Regions from separate parts of the Streptomyces sp. Je 1-369 genome, predicted to be linked through region 4. Evidence: riboswitches for the same ligand, from Rfam matches in the RefSeq annotation. Region 4 holds a riboswitch; each other region holds the start of a gene.

Region 1 (5,162 bases), 1.2 Mb from region 4:
ATGTTCGTCGCCATGCCGACCGCGATGCCCGACGCGCCGTTGACCAGCAGGTTCGGGTACGCCGCCGGGAGGGCGGACGGCTCCATCTCCTGGCCGTCGTAGTTCGGCTCGAAGTCGACGGTGTTCTCGTCGATCGACTCCGTCATCAGTGAGGTGGCGTCGGCCATCTTGCACTCGGTGTACCGCATGGCGGCCGGCGGGTCGTCGTTGCCGAGCGAACCGAAGTTGCCGTGCCCGTCCACCAAGGGGAGGCGCATCGAGAAGGGCTGCGCCATGCGCACCAACGCGTCGTAGATCGACGCGTCGCCGTGCGGGTGCAACTTACCCATGACCTCGCCGACGACGCGGGCACACTTCACATAGCCGCGGTCGGGGCGCAGGCCCATCTCGTTCATCTGGTAGACGATCCTGCGGTGCACCGGCTTCATGCCGTCGCGGGCGTCCGGCAGGGCGCGGGAGTAGATGACCGAATACGCGTACTCGAGGAAGGAGCCCTGCATCTCGTCGACGACGTCGATGTCGAGGATCTTCTCCTCGTACGAGTCGTCGGGCGGCGGGGTCTTCGTGCTGCGGCGGGCCATCGCTGCTGCGGCTCCTTCACCAAGCAAGTGCGGGTTCTGACGCCGACCATTGTGGACTGTCCCACTGACAACGCCGACCACGACCCGTGCACCGGCGGTGTCACCCGTGACTACGCCGAGGGCGGAGCGGGAACTTCGTCAGGTGCTGACACGCTTGCATACAGTGTCAGGACTGGCAGCAATTGTTCTGATCCAGCGATGATCCAGCGATCGAAGGGACGTACATGCCCATGGGTCACACGGCCACAGCCGAGGCCGGCTCCGGCGGCCTGAAAGCGACCGAGCACCGGCTGGCCAACGGCCTGCGCGTGGTGCTCTCCGAGGACCACCTGACCCCGGTCGCCGCGGTCTGCCTCTGGTACGACGTCGGCTCGCGCCACGAGGTCAAGGGGCGTACCGGCCTTGCTCACCTCTTCGAGCACCTGATGTTCCAGGGTTCGAAGCAGGTGCACGGCAATGGCCACTTCGAGCTGGTACAGGGAGCGGGCGGGTCGCTCAACGGCACGACGAGCTTCGAGCGCACCAACTATTTCGAGACCATGCCCGCGCACCAGTTGGAGCTGGCCCTCTGGCTCGAGGCCGACCGGATGGGCTCCCTGCTCTCCGCGCTCGACGAAGAGTCGATGGAAAACCAGCGCGACGTCGTCAAGAACGAGCGCCGCCAGCGCTACGACAACGTTCCCTACGGAACGGCCTTCGAGAGGCTCACCGCTCTCTCGTACCCGGAGGGCCACCCTTACCACCACACGCCGATCGGCTCCATGGCCGACCTGGACGCGGCCACCCTGGACGACGCACGCGCGTTCTTCCGCACGTACTACGCGCCCAACAACGCGGTCCTCTCGGTCGTCGGCGACATCGACCCCGAGCAGACGCTTGCCTGGGTCGAGAAGTACTTCGGGTCGATTCCCGGCCACGACGGCAAGCAGCCGCCGCGCGACGGCTCGCTGCCCGAGCGCATCGGCAAGGAGCTGCGCGAGGTCATCGAGGAGGAGGTCCCGGCCCGCGCCCTGATGGCCGCCTACCGCCTCCCGGAGGACGGCACGCGCGCGTGCGACGCGGCCGACCTCGCCCTCACCGTCCTCGGCAGCGGCGAGTCCTCCCGGCTCTACAACCGGCTCGTGCGCAGGGACCGCACCGCGGTCGCCGCGGGCTTCGGTCTGCTGCGTCTCGCCGGGGCGCCCTCGCTCGGCTGGCTGGACGTGAAGACGTCGGGTGACGTCGAGGTGCCCGTCATCGAGGCCGCCGTCGACGAGGAGCTGGCCCGCTTCGCCGCGGAGGGCCCCACTCCGGAGGAGATGGAGCGCGCCCAGGCACAGCTGGAGCGCGAGTGGCTCGACCGGCTCGGCACGGTCGCCGGCCGCGCCGACGAACTGTGCCGGTACGCGGTCCTGTTCGGCGACCCGCAGCTCGCCCTGACGGCCGTCCAGCGCGTCCTCGACATCACCGCGGAGGAGGTCCAGGAGGTCGCCGCGGCCCGCCTGCGCCCCGACAACCGCGCGGTGCTCGTGTACGAGCCCGTGGAAGGCGCCGACGAGCGTGCCGAGGAAGAAGAGGAGGCGGCGAAGTGACCGAGGCCGCGACGATGCAGTTCCACCCCCAGCCCCAGGCCGGCACCGCCAAGCCCTGGGCCTTCCCCGCCCCCGAGCGCGGCACGCTGCCCAACGGCCTGACCGTCCTGCGCTGCAACCGCCCCGGCCAGCAGGTCGCCGCCGTAGAGGTCCACCTCGAAGCGCCCCTGGACGCCGAACCGGAGGGCCTGGACGGCGTCGCCACCATCATGGCGCGGGCCTTCAACGAGGGCACCGACAAGCACGACGCGGAGGAGTTCGCCGCCGAGCTCGACCGCTGCGGCGCGACCCTCGACGCGCACGCCGACCACCCGGGCGTGCGGGTCTCCCTGGAGGTGCCGGTCTCCCGACTCCCGAAGGCGCTCGGCCTGCTCGCCGACGCACTGCGGGCCCCCGCCTTCGCGGACAGCGAGATCGAGCGGCTCGTACGCAACCGCCTGGACGAGCTCCCGCACGAGGCCGCCAACCCGGCGCGGCGCGCCGCCAAGGAGCTCTCCCGGCAGCTGTTCCCGCCGACGTCGCGCATGTCGCGCCCGCGCCAGGGCACCGAGGAGACGGTCACGGCCATCGACTCGGCGGCGGTGCGTGCCTTCTACGAGAAGTTCGTCCGCCCGGCCACGGCCACCCTGGTCGTGGTCGGCGACCTCGAGGGCACCGACCTGGACGCCATCCTCACGGACACCGTCGGCGCCTGGACCGGTTCCCCGGGCGAGCCGCGCCCGGTGCCGCCGGTGACCGCCGACGACCGCGGCCGCATCGTCATCGTGGACCGTCCCGGAGCGGTCCAGACGCAGCTGCTGATCGGCCGGGTCGGCGCCGACCGGCACGACCGCGTCTGGCCGGCCCAGGTCCTCGGCACGTACTGCCTGGGCGGCACCCTCACCTCGCGCTTGGACCGTGTCCTGCGCGAGGAGAAGGGATACACCTACGGTGTACGGGCGTTCAGCCAGGTCCTGCGCTCCGCCCCGGACGGGACGGGCGCCGCGATGCTCGCCATCAGCGGCTCCGTGGACACCCCGAACACGGGACCGGCGCTCGACGACCTCTGGAAGGTGCTGCGCACCCTCGCCGCCGAGGGGCTCACCGACGCCGAGCGTGACGTGGCCGTGCAGAACCTGGTGGGCGTGGCGCCGCTCAAGTACGAGATGGCGGCTTCCGTGGCGGCGACGCTCGCCGACCAGGTCGAGCAGAACCTGCCGGACGACTTCCAGGCGCAGCTGTACCGGCAGCTGGCCGCCACGGGCACCGTGGAGGCCACTGCGGCCGTCGTGAACGCCTTCCCGGACGACCGGCTGGTGACGGTCCTGGTCGGGGACGCCGCGCAGATCGAGGAGCCCGTCAGGGCGCTCGGGATCGGCGAAGTGAGCGTCGTCACCGGCTGAGTGGCGGCAGCGACCGCGCTGAGCCACAGTCAGGACGCATCGCGACCCCGGTGACCCGTTTCGGTCACCGGGGTCCTCATATGTCCGGATTCATATAGTGGTTGCCTGTCTGGCGTGTGGCGTGCGCTACAAAAGTCGCGTTCTGTTTGTCGAATGAAAGACGCCCCGCTTAGCGTCGACCCGGCTGTCCGTCGCGCAGTACGCCGCATCCGCGGCACCGGGCAGTCATCGCCGAGTCCCCGTACGGCGCGAGCCAGGGGAGCCGGGGACCCACATGTCCCCTGGGGTGAATCGGGAACCTTGCCGTGAGGCGAGGGACTCGTAGGAGACCTTCCTGCTCCGAACCCGTCAGCTAACCCGGTAGGCGAGAGGGAAGGAAAGGAACACCCGCCACATGGCGTTCACCCGTGCCACCGGGAAGCACCGTCGTCCGAGCCGCATGACGCGGACCACCGCGAACGTCGCGGGTGTCGCGGCGCTCACCACCACCGGTGTCATCGGAGGCCTCGCAGGCCCCGCGCTCGCCGCCGCCGACGAAGCGGCCGTGGAGCACACCGGACTCACCCAGGCGATATCCGTCGGTGACTCGCTCGCCGAGAGCATCGACGCGCAGGCCGCCGCGCAGCGCCAGGCCGCCGACGACGCCGCTGCCGCCAAGAAGGCCGAAGAGGCAGCCAAGAAGAAGGCCGCCGAGGAGAAGCGCAAGGCCGACGCCGAGGCCAAGGCGAAGGCCAAGAAGGAGCGCGAGGCCAAGGAGCGCGCCGCCCGCGAGGCCGAGCGCAAGCGCCTGAACACCTACGTCTCCCCGGTCTCCGGCTCGTACGTCTCCACGGGCTACCAGACCGGCGGCGCCATGTGGTCCTCCGGCAGCCACACCGGTGTCGACTTCCACGCCGCGTCCGGCACCTCGGTCCACGCGGTCGGCTCCGGCACCGTCGTCGAGGCCGGCTGGGGCGGTGCCTACGGCAACAACGTGGTCATCAAGATGAACGACGGCACGTACACCCAGTACGGCCACATGTCGTCCCTCGGTGTCACCGTCGGCCAGACGGTCACCCCGGGCCAGCAGATCGGCCTCTCCGGGTCCACCGGCAACTCCAGCGGCCCGCACCTCCACTTCGAGGCCCGCACCGGCGCGGACTACGGCTCGGACATCGACCCGGTCTCGTACCTCCGCTCGCACGGCGTCAACGTCTGACCGACGCGGCCCCCGCAGCGGCCAAGCACCGAACCGAAAGCCCCGGCTCCTCGTGAGCCGGGGCTTTCGGCGTTCCGGGCCGCCGTGTTCTTGGCCAAAAGATATCCATGAATTCCGTCCCGCCGTCGGAAATCCCGGCGCCCTGCAATAGAGTCACGGAACGAGCGTCGGTCGACCGCGTTGCGCGGGGATCAAAGCGGAGGTCCGGTCATGCGCGTTCCCGCGCACTCGGTATGCACGGCCATTCGGGACGACATAGTCGCCGGTGTGTACGAAAGGGGCGGCAAGCTCACCGAGGAACTCCTCGCGCGGCGCTACGGAGTCTCCCGCGTCCCCGTGCGCGAGGCTCTGCGCACGCTGGAGGCCGAGGGCTTCGTCGTCACCCGCAGACACGCGGGCGCGTGTGTCGCCGAGCCGACGGAGCAGGAAG
Region 2 (5,162 bases), 1.7 Mb from region 4:
ACAGCGGGTCCTCGATGGAGACGAGCGGGTACGAGGCGACGAGCTCCGCGTAGTACTCGGTCATCTCGGCGGCCGAGCGGTCCTTGCCCTCGAAGGAGTACGTGCCGTCCTTGTAGAACTCGGAGGCGGCGACGTCGAGGGCGAGGGCGATCTGCTCCCCGGGGACGTAACCGGCCTGCTTGATGGCCTCGAGGATGAGGTCGAGCGCGGCGCGGTTGGAGTCCAGGTTCGGGGCGAAGCCGCCCTCGTCGCCGAGGCCGGTCGACAGACCCTTGTCCTTCAGGACCTTCTTGAGGGTGTGGTAGACCTCGGTGCCCCAGCGCAGCGCCTCGGAGAAGGACTCCGCGCCGATCGGGGCGATCATGAATTCCTGGATGTCGACGTTCGAGTCGGCGTGCGACCCGCCGTTCAGGATGTTCATCATCGGAACGGGCAGCAGGTGCGCGTTCGGGCCGCCGAGGTAGCGGAACAGCGGCAGGTCGCTGGCCTCGGAGGCGGCGTGCGCGACGGCGAGCGAGACGCCGAGGATGGCGTTGGCGCCGAGCGAGCCCTTGTTGTCGGTGGCGTCCAGGTCGAACATGGCCTGGTCGATCAGGCGCTGCTCGGTGGCGTCGTAGCCGACGAGCTCCGGGCCGATCTGCTCGATGACGGCGAGGACTGCCTTCTCGACACCCTTGCCCTGGTAACGGTTGGGGTCACCGTCACGGAGTTCGATGGCCTCGAAGGCACCGGTGGAGGCACCGGACGGAACGGCGGCACGACCGGTGCTGCCGTCGTCGAGGCCGACCTCGACCTCGACCGTGGGGTTGCCTCGGGAGTCCAGGATTTCCCGGGCTACGACGACGTCGATGGACGGCACGAGCATCTCCTTCTGGGAGTGTGACGCGAATACGCGATTGGACAGACCGCTTCGGCCCTGCGCCTCCTGAGCCTAACCGGCTCCGGGCCTTCGGCCAGCCGACCGCCCGTCCCCTGGGACGGCACAAAGGCCATATGGCGCGGAAACAGGGCGTAAGACCATGTTCTCTACTCGCTAGTAGCGAACAAGAGGGGCGGCAGCGGCGGCGGGAACGGGTGCGGACATGACCCCGCCCCGGTGCGTACGGGGGATACGCGCACCGGGGCGGGGAGCCCGTGGGGACGGGGGGTACGGCCGTGCGTCCGCCGAGGCACGGCCGTGACCGAATGGGTCAGCTCAGGTGGAGCTGCTGGCCCGGGTAGATCATGTCGGCGTTGTCGATGATGTCGCCGTTGAGCTTGTAGACCTTGTGCCAGCCGCCCTTGACGTGCTTCGCCTCGGCGATCTTCGACAGGGTGTCCCCCGTCTTGACCTTGTACTCGCCGTCGCCCTTCTTGACCGTCTTGCCGGTCGGGGTCTCGACGGTCTTCTTGGACTCGGTCTGCGGCTGCGGCTTGGGCGCGGCCTGCTGCTGCGGGGCGGCCTGCTGCTGCGTCTGCTGCGGCTTCGGCGCGGCCTGCTGCTGCGGGGCCTGCTGCTGCGGGGCCTGCTGCTGCGGGGCCTGCTCCTGCGAGCCGCCGCTGTTGGGCGAGGCGCCCGAGAGGCCGACGCCGCAGCTCGGCCAGGCACCCTTGCCCTGGCCCGCGAGGACCTTCTCGGCGATCTCGATCTGCTGGGCCTTGGAGGCCTTGTCGGCGGTCGGCGCGTACTTCGTGCCGCCGTACGCGGACCACGTGGAGGCGGAGAACTGCACGCCGCCGTAGTAGCCGTTGCCGGTGTTGATGGACCAGTTGCCGCCGGACTCGCACTGCGCGACGGCGTCCCACTCGGAGGTGGTGGCGGCCGAGGCGGAACCGGCGGCCATCAGCGGGGCGGCGACGGCGGCACCGGTGACGCCGGCGAGCGTGACGACACGGGTGGCCTTGGACGGACGACGGTGCTTGCCCTTGCTGGAAAACAGCATGCGTAGATCCCCTCACCGACGCCTGCGAGGTGAGCTGTCGGGTTCGGGCCGATGTGGTTGCCCGGCCGCACTCCTTCGAGTGCGGCTTCACCCCTAGCCGCATGACGCGGCACTTACCTGGGTCCCCCGCTCCTGCCTACGGCGCTCAAAGCGACGACTGTTCCCGTCCGGCCGTTGGCAGGATTCGGCGTACCGACCGGCGGGGCCCACCAGTGGCGAGCGGTGACGACGGTAATCACGCATTCGCCTGAATTTCAAAGACGATCAGGGCTTCTGAGACCCATCTCTCACTTGCGCCAAACCAGACATACGGCGTGAAATCCCCACCCGACGCTTCGTCAACTTCCGTTACTTTTCGCCCAGATCGAGGCTCTGACCGGGGAGAATGAGGTCCGGGTCCGTGCCGACGGTCTTCTTGTTCTCGGTGTAGAGCTCGTGCCATCCGCCGTCGACGCCGAGGTCGTCCGCGATGACCGAGAGGTTGTCTCCGGAGCGCACGGTGTACGTCCCGTCGGCGACCTTGCCGGAGCGCTTCTCGCCGCGCGAGGCGTGGCGTCCTGACCGACCGTCGGCGCTCTCGCTCTCGTCCGCGCGGTCGCCGCGGTGACGGCCCGCGGAGGGGTCCGCGGAGGGATCCGCGGAGCCGTCCGCGTCGTCGGCCGGGTCGGTCGAGTTCTCGGGCGTGGGCGAAGTGGCGTCTTCGTCGCCCGACTTGCCGGAGTCACCCTTGTTGGCGTCGGCTTCGCCCTTGCCGTCCTTACCGCCCTTGTCGCCCTTTTCGTCGGACTCGTCGTGATTCTTGTCTCGGGAGTCCTTGCCGGAGCCGGGCGTGTCGCTCGCGTCGTCGGAGGGCTTCTCCGGATCGGAGGCGCCGTCGGAGGCGTCATCGGACGGCTTGTCCGCCTTCTCGCCCTTGCCCTCGCCCTTGTCCTTGCCGGAGGGGTCCTTGTCGCCCTTGTCGTCCTTGCCGCCCTTGTCGGAGCCCGTGGAGTCCGACGGCTCGGTGGGCTTCGGCGTGATCGGGGCGCCCGGATCCACGTCCGCCGCGGCGCCGTCCTGGGTGAGACCGGCGATCGGGGCGCAGCTCGGCCACGCGGCGGTGCCCTTGGCGTCGAGGACCTGCTCGGCGACGGCGATCTGCTGGGACCGGCTCGCCTGGTCGGCGCTCGGCGCGTAGTCCAGGCCGCCGTACGCCTCCCAGGTCTCCTGGGAGAGCTGGAGCCCGCCGTAGTAGCCGTTGCCGGGGTTGGCGCTCCACTCGCCGCCGCTCTCGCACTCGGCGAGCTTCTGCCACGTCGTGGTCTCGGCGGCGTTCGCGCTCGTGGCGCCGAGGAGCGGGATGGCGATGGCTGATCCGGTGACTCCTGCCGCGACGATGAGGGCCGGGGCCTGGCGGGGGCGTCGGTGACGACCATTGCCGGAGAGCATGCGGGTGCCTTTCACGAGACTGCAGCGACGACTTGAACGCGTGGGGCGCTCAAGTCGTCGTGAACGTAGCCGCAGTCGAACGCTTGTCACAAGTCGATGCAGCGGAGATCACGTGAACATCACAGTCGTGACGGGGCGTCAGTCGGACACCGTTGTCTGTGCGGTCGTGAACTTCACGGGCAGGGTGCGCAGTCCCCGCATGATCAGTCCGCCACGCCACCGCAAATCACCCGGTTCAGCCGCGAGTTGCAGGTCGGGAAGGCGCCGGAGCAGCGTCGCGAGGGCGGTCCGGCCCTCCAGACGGGCGAGCGGGGCGCCGAGACAGTAGTGGATTCCGTGCCCGTATCCGAGGTGTTGGTTGTCGCGACGGGAAAGATCGAGTGTGTCGGGTTCCTCGAACCGGGCGGGGTCGCGGTCGGCGGCGGCGAGCACGACGAGGACGGGGTCGCCCGCGGCGATGTCCTGCCCGCCGATGGTGAGCGGCTCCGTCGCGAAGCGCCAGGTGGCGAGCTCGACGGGGCCGTCGAAGCGGAGGAGTTCCTCGACGCCGGTCTCCAGGAGTCCGGTGTCGCCGTCCGCCAGCGCCTTCTGGAGGCGGGCGCGCTGCTCGGGGTGGGTGAGGAGCGCGTACATCCCGTTGCCGATGAGGTTCACGGTGGTCTCGAACCCGGCGAAGAGAAGGATGAACGCCATGGCGGCGGCCTCGTTCTCGGTGAGGTGCTCGCCGTGGTCCGAGGCCTTGATGAGACCGGAGATGAGGTCGTCGCCGGGTTCGAGGCGCTTGCGGTGGATGAGTTCGGCGAGGTATCCGCGCATCTTCTTGACCGACCGTGCGACGCCGCCTCGCGGGCCCCCGCCGTGCCGGATCATCATGCCCGCCCAGTCGCGGAAGTCGTCCTGGTCCTCGCGCGGGACGCCCAGAAGGTCGCAGATGGCATAGATGGGGAGAGGGAAGGCGAACTCGTGGATGAGGTCCGCGGAGCCCTCCTCTCCCTCCTCGATGAATGTGTCGATGAGCTGGTCCGTCAGCTCCTGCACACGCGGCGCGAACTCGGCTACGCGGCGGGGGGTGAAGGCCTTGGCGACGAGGCGGCGCAGGCGGGTGTGGTCCGGCGGGTCGATGTTGAGCAGATGCGTCATGAGGTTGGCGCCGCGTTCGCCCGGGATGCCGGTCTTGCGTTTCGCGTGCGCGGGCTCGTCGTGGTGGGCCGGGTTCTTGCTGAGACGTTGGTCCGCGAGGGCTTGGCGGGCGTCTGCGTAGCGGGTGACCAGCCAGGCGTCCACGCCGCTCGGGAGCGGGGTCTTCCTTACGGGGGCGTTGTCCCGGAGCCAGGCGTAGGCGGGGTACGGGTTGGAGGCGAACTCCCACGTGAAGAGTTCGGGCTCTGACTCCGGGGTGCCCCCGGGCGGCGGGGCGGGCTGTTGGTCGTGCATGGGTTGACGGTATCCGGGTGCGGGCTCGTTGTGGCTGGTCGCGCCCACGCGGTGGAGCCGCACATCGATACAGCCCCGCGTCCCTGGGCGACCTGCGCCGCCGGGACCGCGTCCCTAGCGGGCCTCCGCCGTCAGGATCGCGTCCCTGTACGCCCGCGCCGCTGCCCTCAGTGCTGCCTCCGGGTCCACCCCCTCCGACTCCGCCCGCAGCGCCAACGTCAGGAGTTCGTAGCCGACGCCCTCCCCCGGGGGGAGCGGAACCTCCAGGGACGCCGTTCGTACGCGCGAGGCGAGCTTCGCCGCCAGGGCCAGGGACGGCTGGCCCAGGGGGATGCCCTCCGTCAGTGACGTGCGGCGTTTCTCTTCCGCCTTCGTGCG
Region 3 (5,162 bases), 1.2 Mb from region 4:
AAGAGCGTGTCCACGGGGTTGGCCTTGACGCCCCAGTCCTTGCGGTCGATCAGGGCGCTGCCCTTGAAGACGACCGTGACATCGCCCTGTGGGCCGTTCTCGCCGCCCGTCGACTCGACGTCCAGGGTGAGCGGCTTCGTCGTGCCGCGGATCGTCAGGTCGCCGGTCACCTTGTAGTGGGTGTCGTCGACGCGCCGCACCTCGGTCGAGGTGAAGGTGATGACGGGGTGGTTCCCGGTGTCCAGGAACTTGGCGCGCACCGGGTTGTCGCGGAACTTGTTGTGGCTCTGGAGGCTCTCCGATCGGATCGTGAGCCGGACGGTGGACCGGGCGGGGTCGGTCCCGTCCAGATGCGCGCTTCCCTCGAACTCCTCGAAGTGGCCGCGCACTTGGGGTCCGACCGCGTGCCGGGCGACGAACCCGATGCGGGTGCGGGCGGTGTCGAGGACGTACTCGCCGCTCAGCTGGCTGAGCTCGGTGATCGCTGACATTGCTGGTCACTCCCGGAGTCCGTCGCGACGTCGTGGGTTTCACGACGATACCGCCGTACGGCGGGGGTGTTCGGGCTGCTCCAGCGCCAAACCAGCCTGAGTCAAGTGGCGTTGGCGCGGGCGTGCTCCCGACCCGGGTGCGGAGGCGAGGGGCCGGGCCGTCATCGCCGTGGGCTCCGTCGCCCGAACGGACCAGTCCGGCCGTGCGCGGCCGGGCGGCGCGGGTGACGCTGGACTGCCGGTGGCCGTCCCAGGTCGGCGGTGCGGCGGGAGGTCCGGCCATGGCAGTTGTGGTTCGTCGGCGGCGACAGCGCGTTCTCGTACTGGTCGTGGCGCCGCTTCTCGTCGTCCTCGCCGCGGCCTGCGGCGGGGGCGGCTCCGGTGACGGGAGTACGCGTACCGCCGCCGCGCGGCCCCTCGATCTCGCGTTCACGCATCCCGGTGTGCTCGTCGGCAAGGAGCAGCTGGAGCGGGCGCGGGCCCGGGTGCGGGGGCGGGAGGAGCCGTGGTTCGCGGCGTTCGAGCAGATGCGGCACAGCAAGTACGCGGCCGACGACTACACCGCGAAGCCGTACGCCGTCGTGGAGTGCCCGCCCGACACCCGGCCCGGACGAGGGTGCGTCGAGGAGCGTGAGGACGCGCTGGCCGCGTACACGCACGCCCTGCTCTGGAACGTCACCGGTGAGCGCGCGCACGCCGAGAAGGCCGTACAGATCATGGACGCCTGGGCGAAGGTCATCACCCGGCACACCGAGGACAACGCGGGGCTGCAGACCGCCTGGGCCGCCTCGTCCTGGGCGCGTGCCGCCGAAGCCGTGCGCTACACGTACGACGGCTGGCCCGACGGGCAGCTCCTGCGCTTCGAGCGGATGCTGCGCAACGCCTATCTGCCCCAGGTCCGCGACGGCGCCGTCGCGCGCAACGGCAACTGGGACCTGGTCATGGCCGACGCCACCATGAGCATGGCCGTCTTCCTCGACGACCACGCCACGTTCGAGAAGGCCGTGCAGCACTTCAGGACGCGCGTGCCCGCGTACTTCTACCTGGAGTCCGACGGGAAGCTGCCCGTCTCCCCGGCGGGCAGCGGCATCGACACCGCCGCCGAGCTGAAGAAGTACTGGTTCGGGCAGGGCACGTACGCCGACGGGCTCTCCCAGGAGACGTGCCGCAACTTCAAGCACGCAAGCTACTCGCTCGCCGCCACCTCGCACCTGGCGGAGACCGCCCGGCACCAGGGCGTCGACCTGTACGGGGAGGTCAGGGACCGGCTCCGGGCGGCCTTCGAGTTCCACTCCAAGTACCAGCTGGGCGCGGCGGCGCCCGCCTGGCTGTGCGGCGGCAGGGTGCGGCGCGACATGGGACCCGACACGGAGGTCGGCCTCAGCCACCTGCGGGGACGGCTGAAGCTGGACATGCCGCAGACCGAGAAGTACACGCGGGAGCGGCGGCCCGAGGGGACGGATGGCCTCTTCGTCGCCTGGGAGACCCTCACGCACGCCGACAGCGCGTAAGTGGTTCGACGCACCCCTTCGGATGGCGTAGAGTTGTGTTTACCGACGCGGGGTGGAGCAGCTCGGTAGCTCGCTGGGCTCATAACCCAGAGGTCGCAGGTTCAAATCCTGTCCCCGCTACTGAAGGCCTGAGGCCGGGAAGCATCAGCTTCCCGGCCTCAGGTGTTTTTCCGTCCGTGACCGCTCCCCGTCCGTGACCGCTTCCCGGCCGTGACCGCTCCCCGTCCGTAACCCGGTCGGCCCACACCAAGTCGCACCCTCCCGCCGCTGCGGGAACCCTGAATGCAGCGCGGTGATGGGCGCGGAGTCGGCGGGAGACAAGCGGTGGGGCAGCGAGGAGAAGCCGACGAAAGGGGGGCCGGCGGGGCCACCGGGCCCGAGCGGGCGTTCGTCCGGGTCCTGCCGCTCCTGCTCCTCGTCGTCGGCGTCGTGTACGACGCGTCGACCCCGTCGGAGTTCACCGCGTCCCCCCTCTTCACCGCCGCACCCCTCATCGCCGCCCCCTTCTACTCGCGGCTCAGCACCGTCCTGACCGGCGTCGCCGCCACCGCCGCCGTCCTCTTCCTGCACTACGGCAGCACCATCAGCAGCCAGGTCGAGGCCGTCACCGAGGTGGTCACCGTGGTGACCGTCGCCGCGCTCGCCATCGTCATCAACCGTGTCGTGCGGCGCAGCAACGACCGGCTCGCCATCGCCCGCTCCATCTCCGAGGCCACCCAGCGCGCCGTGCTGCCCGAACCGGATCCGCGGATCGGCGGGCTCGACTTCGCGGCGCGGTACGAGGCGGCGCAGGCCGACGCGTTCATCGGGGGTGATTTGTACGCCGTACAGGACACCCCGCACGGCGTACGGCTCATCGTCGGCGACGTACGCGGAAAAGGCATGGGCGCCGTCGCGGCCGTCGCCGTCGTCATCGGCGCCTTCCGGGAGGCCGCCGAGCAGGAGGCCACCCTGGAGGCGGTCGCGCAGCGCCTGGAGCGGGCGCTCGCCCGCGAGGGCACCCGGCGCGACGGCCTTGACGCGTTCGAGGGGTTCACCACCGCGGTCCTCGCCGAGATCCGGCACGGCGAGGGCGCCGTACGGCTGGTGAACCGCGGGCACCCGCCGCCGCTGCTGCTGCGCGGCGACGGGCGGCTCTGCGTCCTGTCGGCGAGCGAACCCGCGCTGCCGCTCGGCATGGGCGACCTCGGGGCCTGGCCGGACCGCGCGGACGAGACGGAGCTCCCGCCCGGCGCGCTGCTGCTCTTCTACACGGACGGCCTCTCGGAGGCGCGCAACGCGGCGGGGGAGTTCTACGATCCCGCCGCCCGGCTCGGCGGGCGGATCTTCCCGGGCCGGAGCGGCCCGCACGCGCTCCTTGCCGCGCTCGCGGGGGAGGTGCGGCGGCACACCGGGGGTGGCATGACGGACGACATGGCGCTGCTCGCGGTGCGGCGCCCCACCGCGGGGGAACCGGACGGCACGACCGGAGCTCCGGGTGTCACGGCCGGTGATTGAAGTGCACCGCTCCGCATAACAACTGACGCTCTGTCAAGGGAATGTGAAGTTCCGGTGTTTAGTGATCTGGGGTCAACTCGCCCCGTTGCGCCCCTTCGTGTCCTGTTACGTACACCCGATGAGCGTTAACGATCAACCGGAACAGCTTGGAATACCGACCCGCTGTCTATTAACGTTCGATAACGCAGCGCGGTCGTCCCAGCCGTCACTAGAGACGGCTCCGCGCGCACGCGCCTAATCCCGCAAGGGAGCCGGGGAACCACCAACATGGGGTGAATCGGGCCTCTGCGCATCCGTGCACTCGTGCACCCGTGCCAGGTGTTCGTAGGAGACCTTCCTGCTCCGAACCCGTCAGCTAACCCGGTAGGCGAGAAGGAAGGAAAGGAGTGCGCCCCAGTGGCGTCCAACCGGCCTGCCCCCCAAGCCGTGTACGTTCCGAATGACGACGACTTCGGTTCGTACGACGAGAGCTCCTTCGAAGAGTGGAACCCCACCGAGGAGTCCGTCCGTCCCGTCCGCGGCAGGCACCGTGTGCACAAGAAGGGCGGCGGCGGACTCGCCCGCAGCTCCACCGTGCTCGGCGTGGGCGTCATCGCCGCCGTCGGCGCGGGCGGCATAGCCACCGCGCAGGACGGCAAGCCGCCGGTCTCCATATCGATGCCCGACCTGGGCGCGGTCACCGACTCGCTGCCCGAGGCCGAGTCGCTGCCGGGCGTGGGCTCGTTGATGTCCGACGACGCCGCCGCGGACACCACCGTCGCCGCCTCGGCCCCCCTCACCGCCGCGGGCGTCAGCACCGCCGACGCGGAGCAGGGCACCGCCGACGCGGGCGAGGCCCTGCGCGCCCGCATCATGCAGCAGGCCGAGAACCAGCAGAACCAGGCGGACAGCGCCGTGCGGACCGCGGCGGAGGACGCCGCCGTCAAGAAGGCCGCCGAAGAGGCGGCCGCGCAGCAGAAGGCCGCCGAGCAGGAGGCGGACGCCGAGGCCGCCGCCAAGAAGAAGAAGGCGGAGGAGGCCCGGAAGGCGAAGGCCGAGGCCGCGCGCCTGGCCAAGCTCGCCAAGAGCTTCGTCATCCCCACCTCCTCGTACACCCTCACCTCGCACTTCGGCGACGCGGGCTCCATGTGGTCCTCCGGCCACCACACCGGCCTGGACTTCGCGGCGCCCACGGGCACCCCGCTGAAGGCCGTGCACACCGGCACCGTCAAGGAGGCCGGCTGGGCGGGCGCGTACGGCTACCGCACCGTGCTCGAACTCGAGGACGGCACGGAGGTCTGGTACTGCCACCAGTCCTCGCTCAACGTCAGCGCGGGCCAGAAGGTCTCCACGGGTGACGTCATCGGCCGCGTCGGCGCGACCGGCAACGTCACGGGGCCGCACCTCCACATGGAGGTCCACACGCCGGGCGGCTCGGGGATCGACCCGCTCGGGTGGCTGCAGAGCAAGGGCCTCAATCCCTGATCGCGCTCTTGCGGGGTTCGGTCCGGCCGCGAGTTCGATGTGGCCTGCACGGAATTCCGTCTCCGGTGGGGGCGTTGAGGAGCACATGACTTCTCTTCGCCCACTCGGCTCCTCCGACCTCGAGGTCTTCCCGCTCTCCCTCGGCGGCAACGTCTTCGGCTGGACCGCGGACCGGGCGGCGTCCTTCGCCGTCCTCGAC
Region 4 (5,162 bases):
GACGGTCGAGTCGCATGTTTCGGCGGTGCTGAGGAAGTTGCAGCTGTCCAACCGCCATGAGCTGACGCGGTGGGCGACGGCTCGGCGGCTGGTCTGAGCGGGGGCTAGCTGTGTGCGGTGGCGGGGGCCGGTAGCGCTGGGCCGAGTTTGCGCAGGGCCCAGCGGTAGTGGCTGACCGCCTTCGCGGCGCCGAGGAGGCCGGTCAGCCAGATGAGCAGGCCGGCGCCCATGCCGAGGACGACGTCGGAGTAGGTCTCGTGGCCCGGTTCGGCGTACGCGGCCGCGGAGAAGGAGGTCCAGAGCCCGAGCGTGCACACGGCGAGGGACGACAGGAGCCAGACGAGGCTGAGGCCGGGGGAGCGCAGCCGGGCGTCGGACGTCGGGTGGCTGTCCAAGGAGAGCCAGGCGTCGGCGAGTTGCCGTAGGCGTCGGTCGTGGCGGATGCCGAGGACGACACCGATGGTCGCGGGGACCAGCGCCGCGAGGCCGAGGATTATGAGGACCGGGCCCAGCAGGAAGGCGCTGGGATCCTTGTCGTCGATGTACCGGATCGGCTGGATCAGCAGCGCCCAGCCGATGACGCCGCCGAGTCCGCACAGCCACAAGAGCAGAAGCCGGCTCACTCCGAGGTGCCGCTTGTGCAGCTCTTGCAGGGCCATGCCGCGGTCGGTGAGCAGCGTCTGCCGGTCCGGCCAGGTGCGCAGGTACACGGGTGGCGGGGGTGGAGGCAGCGTACGGCTAGGCATGCGCGTGACAATACTGGCGGGGCAGGGCGGTTCAGGACACGCGGGTGGCTCCGGCGAACGGCATCTGGTCGATGGGGGCGAGCCGGACGGGGGCGCTCGGGTTCGGGGCGTGGATCATCTGGCCGTTGCCGACGTAGAGCCCGACGTGGCTGATGCCGGAGTAGAAGAACACCAGGTCGCCGGGGCGCAGTTCGGAGCGGGGGACGCGTTGGCCGGCGGCGATCTGGGCGTAGGTGGTGCGGGGCAGCGCGACGCCCGCCGAGCGGTAGGCGGCCTGGGTGAGGCCTGAGCAGTCGAAGGCGTCGGGGCCGGTGGCGCCCCAGACGTAGGGGCTGCCGAGGGCCTTGTACGCGTAGGAGACGGCGGACGCGGCGCGGGCGTCCGGCGCCTTCGAGGCCCCCAGGGTCGCGTCGCGGGCAGTGGAGCGGCTGGCGCGGTCGCCCGGGGGGTCGGTGAGGTCGGCGCGCTGTTCGGCGGTGAGGCGCGACAGGAGGCGCTTCGCCTCGCCGAGCTTTCCGGTGATCGTCCTCTTGTGCTCGCGCAGTTCCGCCTGGCGGGTGCGGAGGGCATCCAGGCGGTCATCGGCCCGGTCGCGCAGCCGGTCGAGTTCCCGAACCTGATCCCGTACTTCGCCGACGGCCACGGCCTGACGGCTGCCGGCTCGGTCGGCACGGGACGCGCGATCCAGGAACTGGTCGGGGTCGGAGGAGAGCGCGAGTTGCATGGAGGGGTCGATGCCACCTGCGCGGTACTGGGCGGCGGCGTACGAACCCAGGCTGTTGCGGGCGGCGTTGAGCTTCTCCGTCTTGCGGGCGGCTTCGTCGCGCAGGCCGCCGAGCTTCCTTTCGGCCTTTTCCGCCTTCTCCTTGGCGCCGTTGTACTTCTCGGTGGCGGTCTCCGCCTCGCGGTAGAGCGAGTCGACCTTGGACTTCACCTCGGCGGGGCTGAGCCGGGGATCCGCGTGTCCCGTGCCGTCGAAGGCGGTGGCCGATGCGGCTCCCGCGAGGGCGAGGGTGGCGGCGGTGCGGACCGTGCTGCCGCTGAGCGAGCGCTGTCGGGGCTTGCGGTGCGCTGGCACGAAGAGGGGCTCCTTACGTGTCCGGCGGCGGCCCGCACAGGGGGAGCGGACCGCCGCCGGGTTTCTCGGCGGTGGTGGCCGACGGCCGTCCCGGGTCGGACGGCGGTGGGGAGCCGGTCACCTGGTGGAGGACGCTAAACCTGGCCGTCACGGGTTGGTGATGGATTGTGCGCAACTGGCAGAAGTGGGCGGAACAGCATGCAGCCGTGACCGTGTGCTCGGCGGGGCGGCGGCCGTTTCGTGCGCGGGCGTGACCGATGGCTGGATTTTTACGTGCCTGCACGCGAGGCGGTGGTATGGGGGCGCCTGCCGGGTGGGGCTGAGGGCCCGGCTAGGCTCCGGCCTCATGGACCTACTCATCCATCTCTTCGTCGGCCTGCACATCATCGGCATCGCCTCGCTCCTGGGCGGTTTCCTGACCCAGATGAAGCAGATGGGCCAGGGCACCGCCCGCTTCAGCCCCTCGATGCTGCACGGCGCGCTGACCATGCTCGTCACCGGTGTGGTCCTGGTGGGCCTCAACCAGGCGGACGACCACACGGTCAACAACGTCAAGATCGGCATCAAGCTTGCCCTGCTGATCGTGATCCTCGCGCTGGTCTACGTGAAGCGCGACGAGGAGAAGGTCGACAAGGGCATGTTCGGCGCGGTCGGCCTGCTGACCACGGCGAACATCTTCATCGCGGTGCTCTGGACCTGAGCCGGGCCTGAGCCGGGCCTGAGCTGGTCCTGAGCCGGACATGAGTTGGTCCTGAGTTTCCCGTCTCTACGCGCGCGTGGCCCGCATCCTTCCCGGATGCGGGCCACGCGCGCGTAGAGGGGCGTTACGTCGTCAGGCGGGGCGGACCACGCTGTGGATCGGCATGTAGTAGATCGACTCGACGCGGACGTTCGCACCCGGCTTCGGGGCGTGGATCATCTTGCCGTTGCCGATGTAGATCCCTACGTGGCTGATGTCGTCGTAGAAGAACACCAGGTCACCCGGTTTGGCGTCGGCGGTCTTCACCGTCGTGCCGACCTTCACCTGGTCCCACGTGGTGCGCGGCAGGGAGATTCCCGCGGCCTTCCACGCGTCCTGTGTGAGCCCGGAGCAGTCGTAGGAGTCGGGGCCGGTGGCACCCCAGACGTACGGCTTGCCGATCTGGGCCTCCGCGAAGTCGATGACCTTCGCGGCCTTGGTGGCGTAGCTGCCGTCCGAGCTCCCGGAGCCCGAACCGGAACCAGAACCAGAACCGGAACCGGAACCAGAACCAGAACCGGACCCCGAGCCGGTGCCGGAGCCCGATCCGGAGTCCTGGCCCCCCTCACGCTCCTTCTCCCGCTGGGCCGCCTCCTCCGCCTTGCGCTCGCGCTCCGCCTCGGCGGCCTGCTCGCGGGCCAGCTTCTCGGCCTTCCGCTTGGCCTCCTGCTTCTTCTTCCGCTCGATCTCCGCCAGCCGCGCCTTCTCCTCGGCGGTCAACTTCGACAGGAGCTCGCGCGCGTCCCCCAGCTTCTTCTGGACGGTCTTCTTGCTCGTCCTGAGCTCGTCCCGCGAGTCGGTGAGCGTCTCCAGGCTCTTCGCGGCCTTCGTGCGCTGCTTCGTCGCAGACGCCTGCTCCGTCTCGTACGCGTCGACCGCCTTCTTCTGGCGCGAGGTCAGCCGGTCCGCCAAGTGGTTCTGGTCGAAGTAGCCCTGCGGGTCGTTGGCGAGCATCATCGTGGCCGTCTCGGAGACGGCGCCGGTGCGGTACTGCGCCGCGGCGAACGAGCCGAGCTCCTGGCGGGCGTCGTTCAGCTTGTCCGTGCGTTTGGCCACGTCGTCGAGCAGCCCGTCGACCCTCTTGCGCTGCTTCTCGGTGCGCTCCTTGGCCGAGTTGTACTTCTGGGTCGCGACGCCCGCCTGCTGGTAGAGCTCGTCGACCTTCTTCTGCACCTCTTCGAGGCTGGGCCTGGACGGCGCCGAGGGCGCCGCCTGCGCGCTCTGCGACAGGAGGGCGACGGAGGTGAGGGCTGCCGTCGTGATGCCGAGGGCGGGGGCCGTACGAATGCCGGCCGTCCGGTTCCGCGGCTTGCGGTGCGACGCCAAGGAGGCGACTCCTTCCGTAGACCGCCTACCGGGTTAGCTGTCGGGTTCGGGCGGATGGTTCGGAAGGCTGCCCTACGGTCCCGTACTTCGTACGGGACCGATTCACCCCAAGTTTTCGGTGGGTCCCCGGCTCCGAACACGTCGGACTCGGCGGAGGCCGCCCGTTCCCGGCGGGGTTCGCCGGTGGGGGGACGAGTGGCCCGCCGGGCACGCTAGCCAACTCGTGTGGTCCCTGTGAAGGTTGATGTTCGATATGCCCGATACATTTTCGTTACTTTACGAGGGTGAGTGCGGGACGCGAGCTGCTGTGGCGGAGTGTGATCGTCCGCGGGCAGGGCGTGACGCGAGGCGGTGTGACCGGAACCCGCAGCGGGTTGTCAGTGGGGCCGCCTAGACTCGGGAGGCGATGAGCAGCCTCTTTGATGACAGCTTCCTGGCGGACCTGCAGCCCTCGCGGGCCGCGGACGAAGCGCCCCCGCCGCCGCCCGAGGACAGCGCTCCGGAGCCCATTCCGGACGACCTGTTCGACGGGAAGTTCGACGTGCCCATGACCCGGGACTCGCACTACCGCGACGGCGCCCCGCGCCCGGTCATCGACCCGGCGACGCTTCTCGACGGGCTGAACGAGAACCAGCGCGCGGCCGTCGTGCACGCGGGGTCCCCGCTGCTCATCGTCGCCGGTGCCGGATCCGGCAAGACCCGCGTGCTGACCCACCGCATCGCGCACCTGCTCGCCGAGCGCGGCGTGCACCCCGGCCAGATCCTCGCGATCACCTTCACGAACAAGGCCGCGGGCGAGATGAAGGAGCGCGTCGAGCAGCTCGTGGGCCCCCGGGCGAACGCGATGTGGGTGTCGACCTTCCACAGTGCCTGCGTCCGCATCCTCCGCCGGGAGTACAAGAAGCTGGGCTTCACGTCCTCCTTCTCGATCTACGACGCCGCCGACTCCAAGCGCCTCATGGCCCTGGTCTGCCGCGATCTGGACCTCGACCCGAAGAAGTTCCCCCCGAAGTCGTTCAGCGCCAAGATCTCGAACCTCAAGAACGAGCTGATCGACGAGGAGGACTTCGCAGGTCAGGCCGCCGACGGCTTCGAGAAGACCCTCGCCCAGGCCTACGCCATGTACCAGTCACGCCTCCGCGAGGCGAACGCGCTGGACTTCGACGACCTGATCATGACGACGGTCCACCTGCTGCGCGCCTTCCCGGACGTCGCCGAGCACTACAGGCGCCGCTTCCGGCACGTCATGGTCGACGAGTACCAGGACACGAAC

The links. Region 4 has a riboswitch for cyclic di-AMP ahead of NOO62_RS24605 (NlpC/P60 family protein). Riboswitches for the same ligand answer to the same signal wherever they lie in the genome.
Region 1: it holds a riboswitch for cyclic di-AMP, as region 4 does, so the genes downstream of both, NOO62_RS29880 (M23 family metallopeptidase) here and NOO62_RS24605 (NlpC/P60 family protein) in region 4, are expected to answer to the same signal.
Region 2: it holds a riboswitch for cyclic di-AMP, as region 4 does, so the genes downstream of both, NOO62_RS39285 (transglycosylase family protein) here and NOO62_RS24605 (NlpC/P60 family protein) in region 4, are expected to answer to the same signal.
Region 3: it holds a riboswitch for cyclic di-AMP, as region 4 does, so the genes downstream of both, NOO62_RS19040 (M23 family metallopeptidase) here and NOO62_RS24605 (NlpC/P60 family protein) in region 4, are expected to answer to the same signal.

Annotation. Positions count from the first base shown of each region.
Region 1 covers NZ_CP101750.1:6,608,781-6,613,942, forward strand. The annotation lists gene NOO62_RS29865 (DNA topoisomerase (ATP-hydrolyzing) subunit A) at 1-581, opposite strand, end outside; gene NOO62_RS29870 (M16 family metallopeptidase) at 806-2,152, shown strand; gene NOO62_RS29875 (M16 family metallopeptidase) at 2,149-3,534, shown strand; cyclic di-AMP (ydaO/yuaA leader) riboswitch at 3,754-3,916, shown strand; gene NOO62_RS29880 (M23 family metallopeptidase) at 3,929-4,732, shown strand; gene NOO62_RS29885 (GntR family transcriptional regulator) at 4,943-5,162, shown strand, end outside.
Region 2 covers NZ_CP101750.1:3,652,855-3,658,016, forward strand. The annotation lists gene eno (phosphopyruvate hydratase) at 1-859, opposite strand, end outside; partial or broken gene NOO62_RS39280 (LysM peptidoglycan-binding domain-containing protein) at 1,191-1,394, opposite strand; partial or broken gene NOO62_RS39285 (transglycosylase family protein) at 1,527-1,922, opposite strand; cyclic di-AMP (ydaO/yuaA leader) riboswitch at 1,927-2,076, opposite strand; gene NOO62_RS16570 (transglycosylase family protein) at 2,271-3,365, opposite strand; gene NOO62_RS16575 (cytochrome P450 family protein) at 3,489-4,784, opposite strand; gene NOO62_RS16580 (nucleoside triphosphate pyrophosphohydrolase) at 4,899-5,162, opposite strand, start outside.
Region 3 covers NZ_CP101750.1:4,198,389-4,203,550, reverse strand. The annotation lists gene NOO62_RS19060 (YceI family protein) at 1-491, opposite strand, end outside; gene NOO62_RS19055 (alginate lyase family protein) at 773-2,002, shown strand; tRNA gene NOO62_RS19050 (tRNA-Met) at 2,049-2,122, shown strand; gene NOO62_RS19045 (PP2C family protein-serine/threonine phosphatase) at 2,285-3,499, shown strand; cyclic di-AMP (ydaO/yuaA leader) riboswitch at 3,721-3,884, shown strand; gene NOO62_RS19040 (M23 family metallopeptidase) at 3,896-4,963, shown strand; gene NOO62_RS19035 (aldo/keto reductase) at 5,049-5,162, shown strand, end outside.
Region 4 covers NZ_CP101750.1:5,372,181-5,377,342, forward strand. The annotation lists gene NOO62_RS24585 (LuxR C-terminal-related transcriptional regulator) at 1-97, shown strand, start outside; gene NOO62_RS24590 (hypothetical protein) at 105-746, opposite strand; gene NOO62_RS24595 (C40 family peptidase) at 778-1,824, opposite strand; gene NOO62_RS24600 (hypothetical protein) at 2,171-2,524, shown strand; gene NOO62_RS24605 (NlpC/P60 family protein) at 2,657-3,889, opposite strand; cyclic di-AMP (ydaO/yuaA leader) riboswitch at 3,896-4,052, opposite strand; gene NOO62_RS24610 (ATP-dependent DNA helicase) at 4,296-5,162, shown strand, end outside.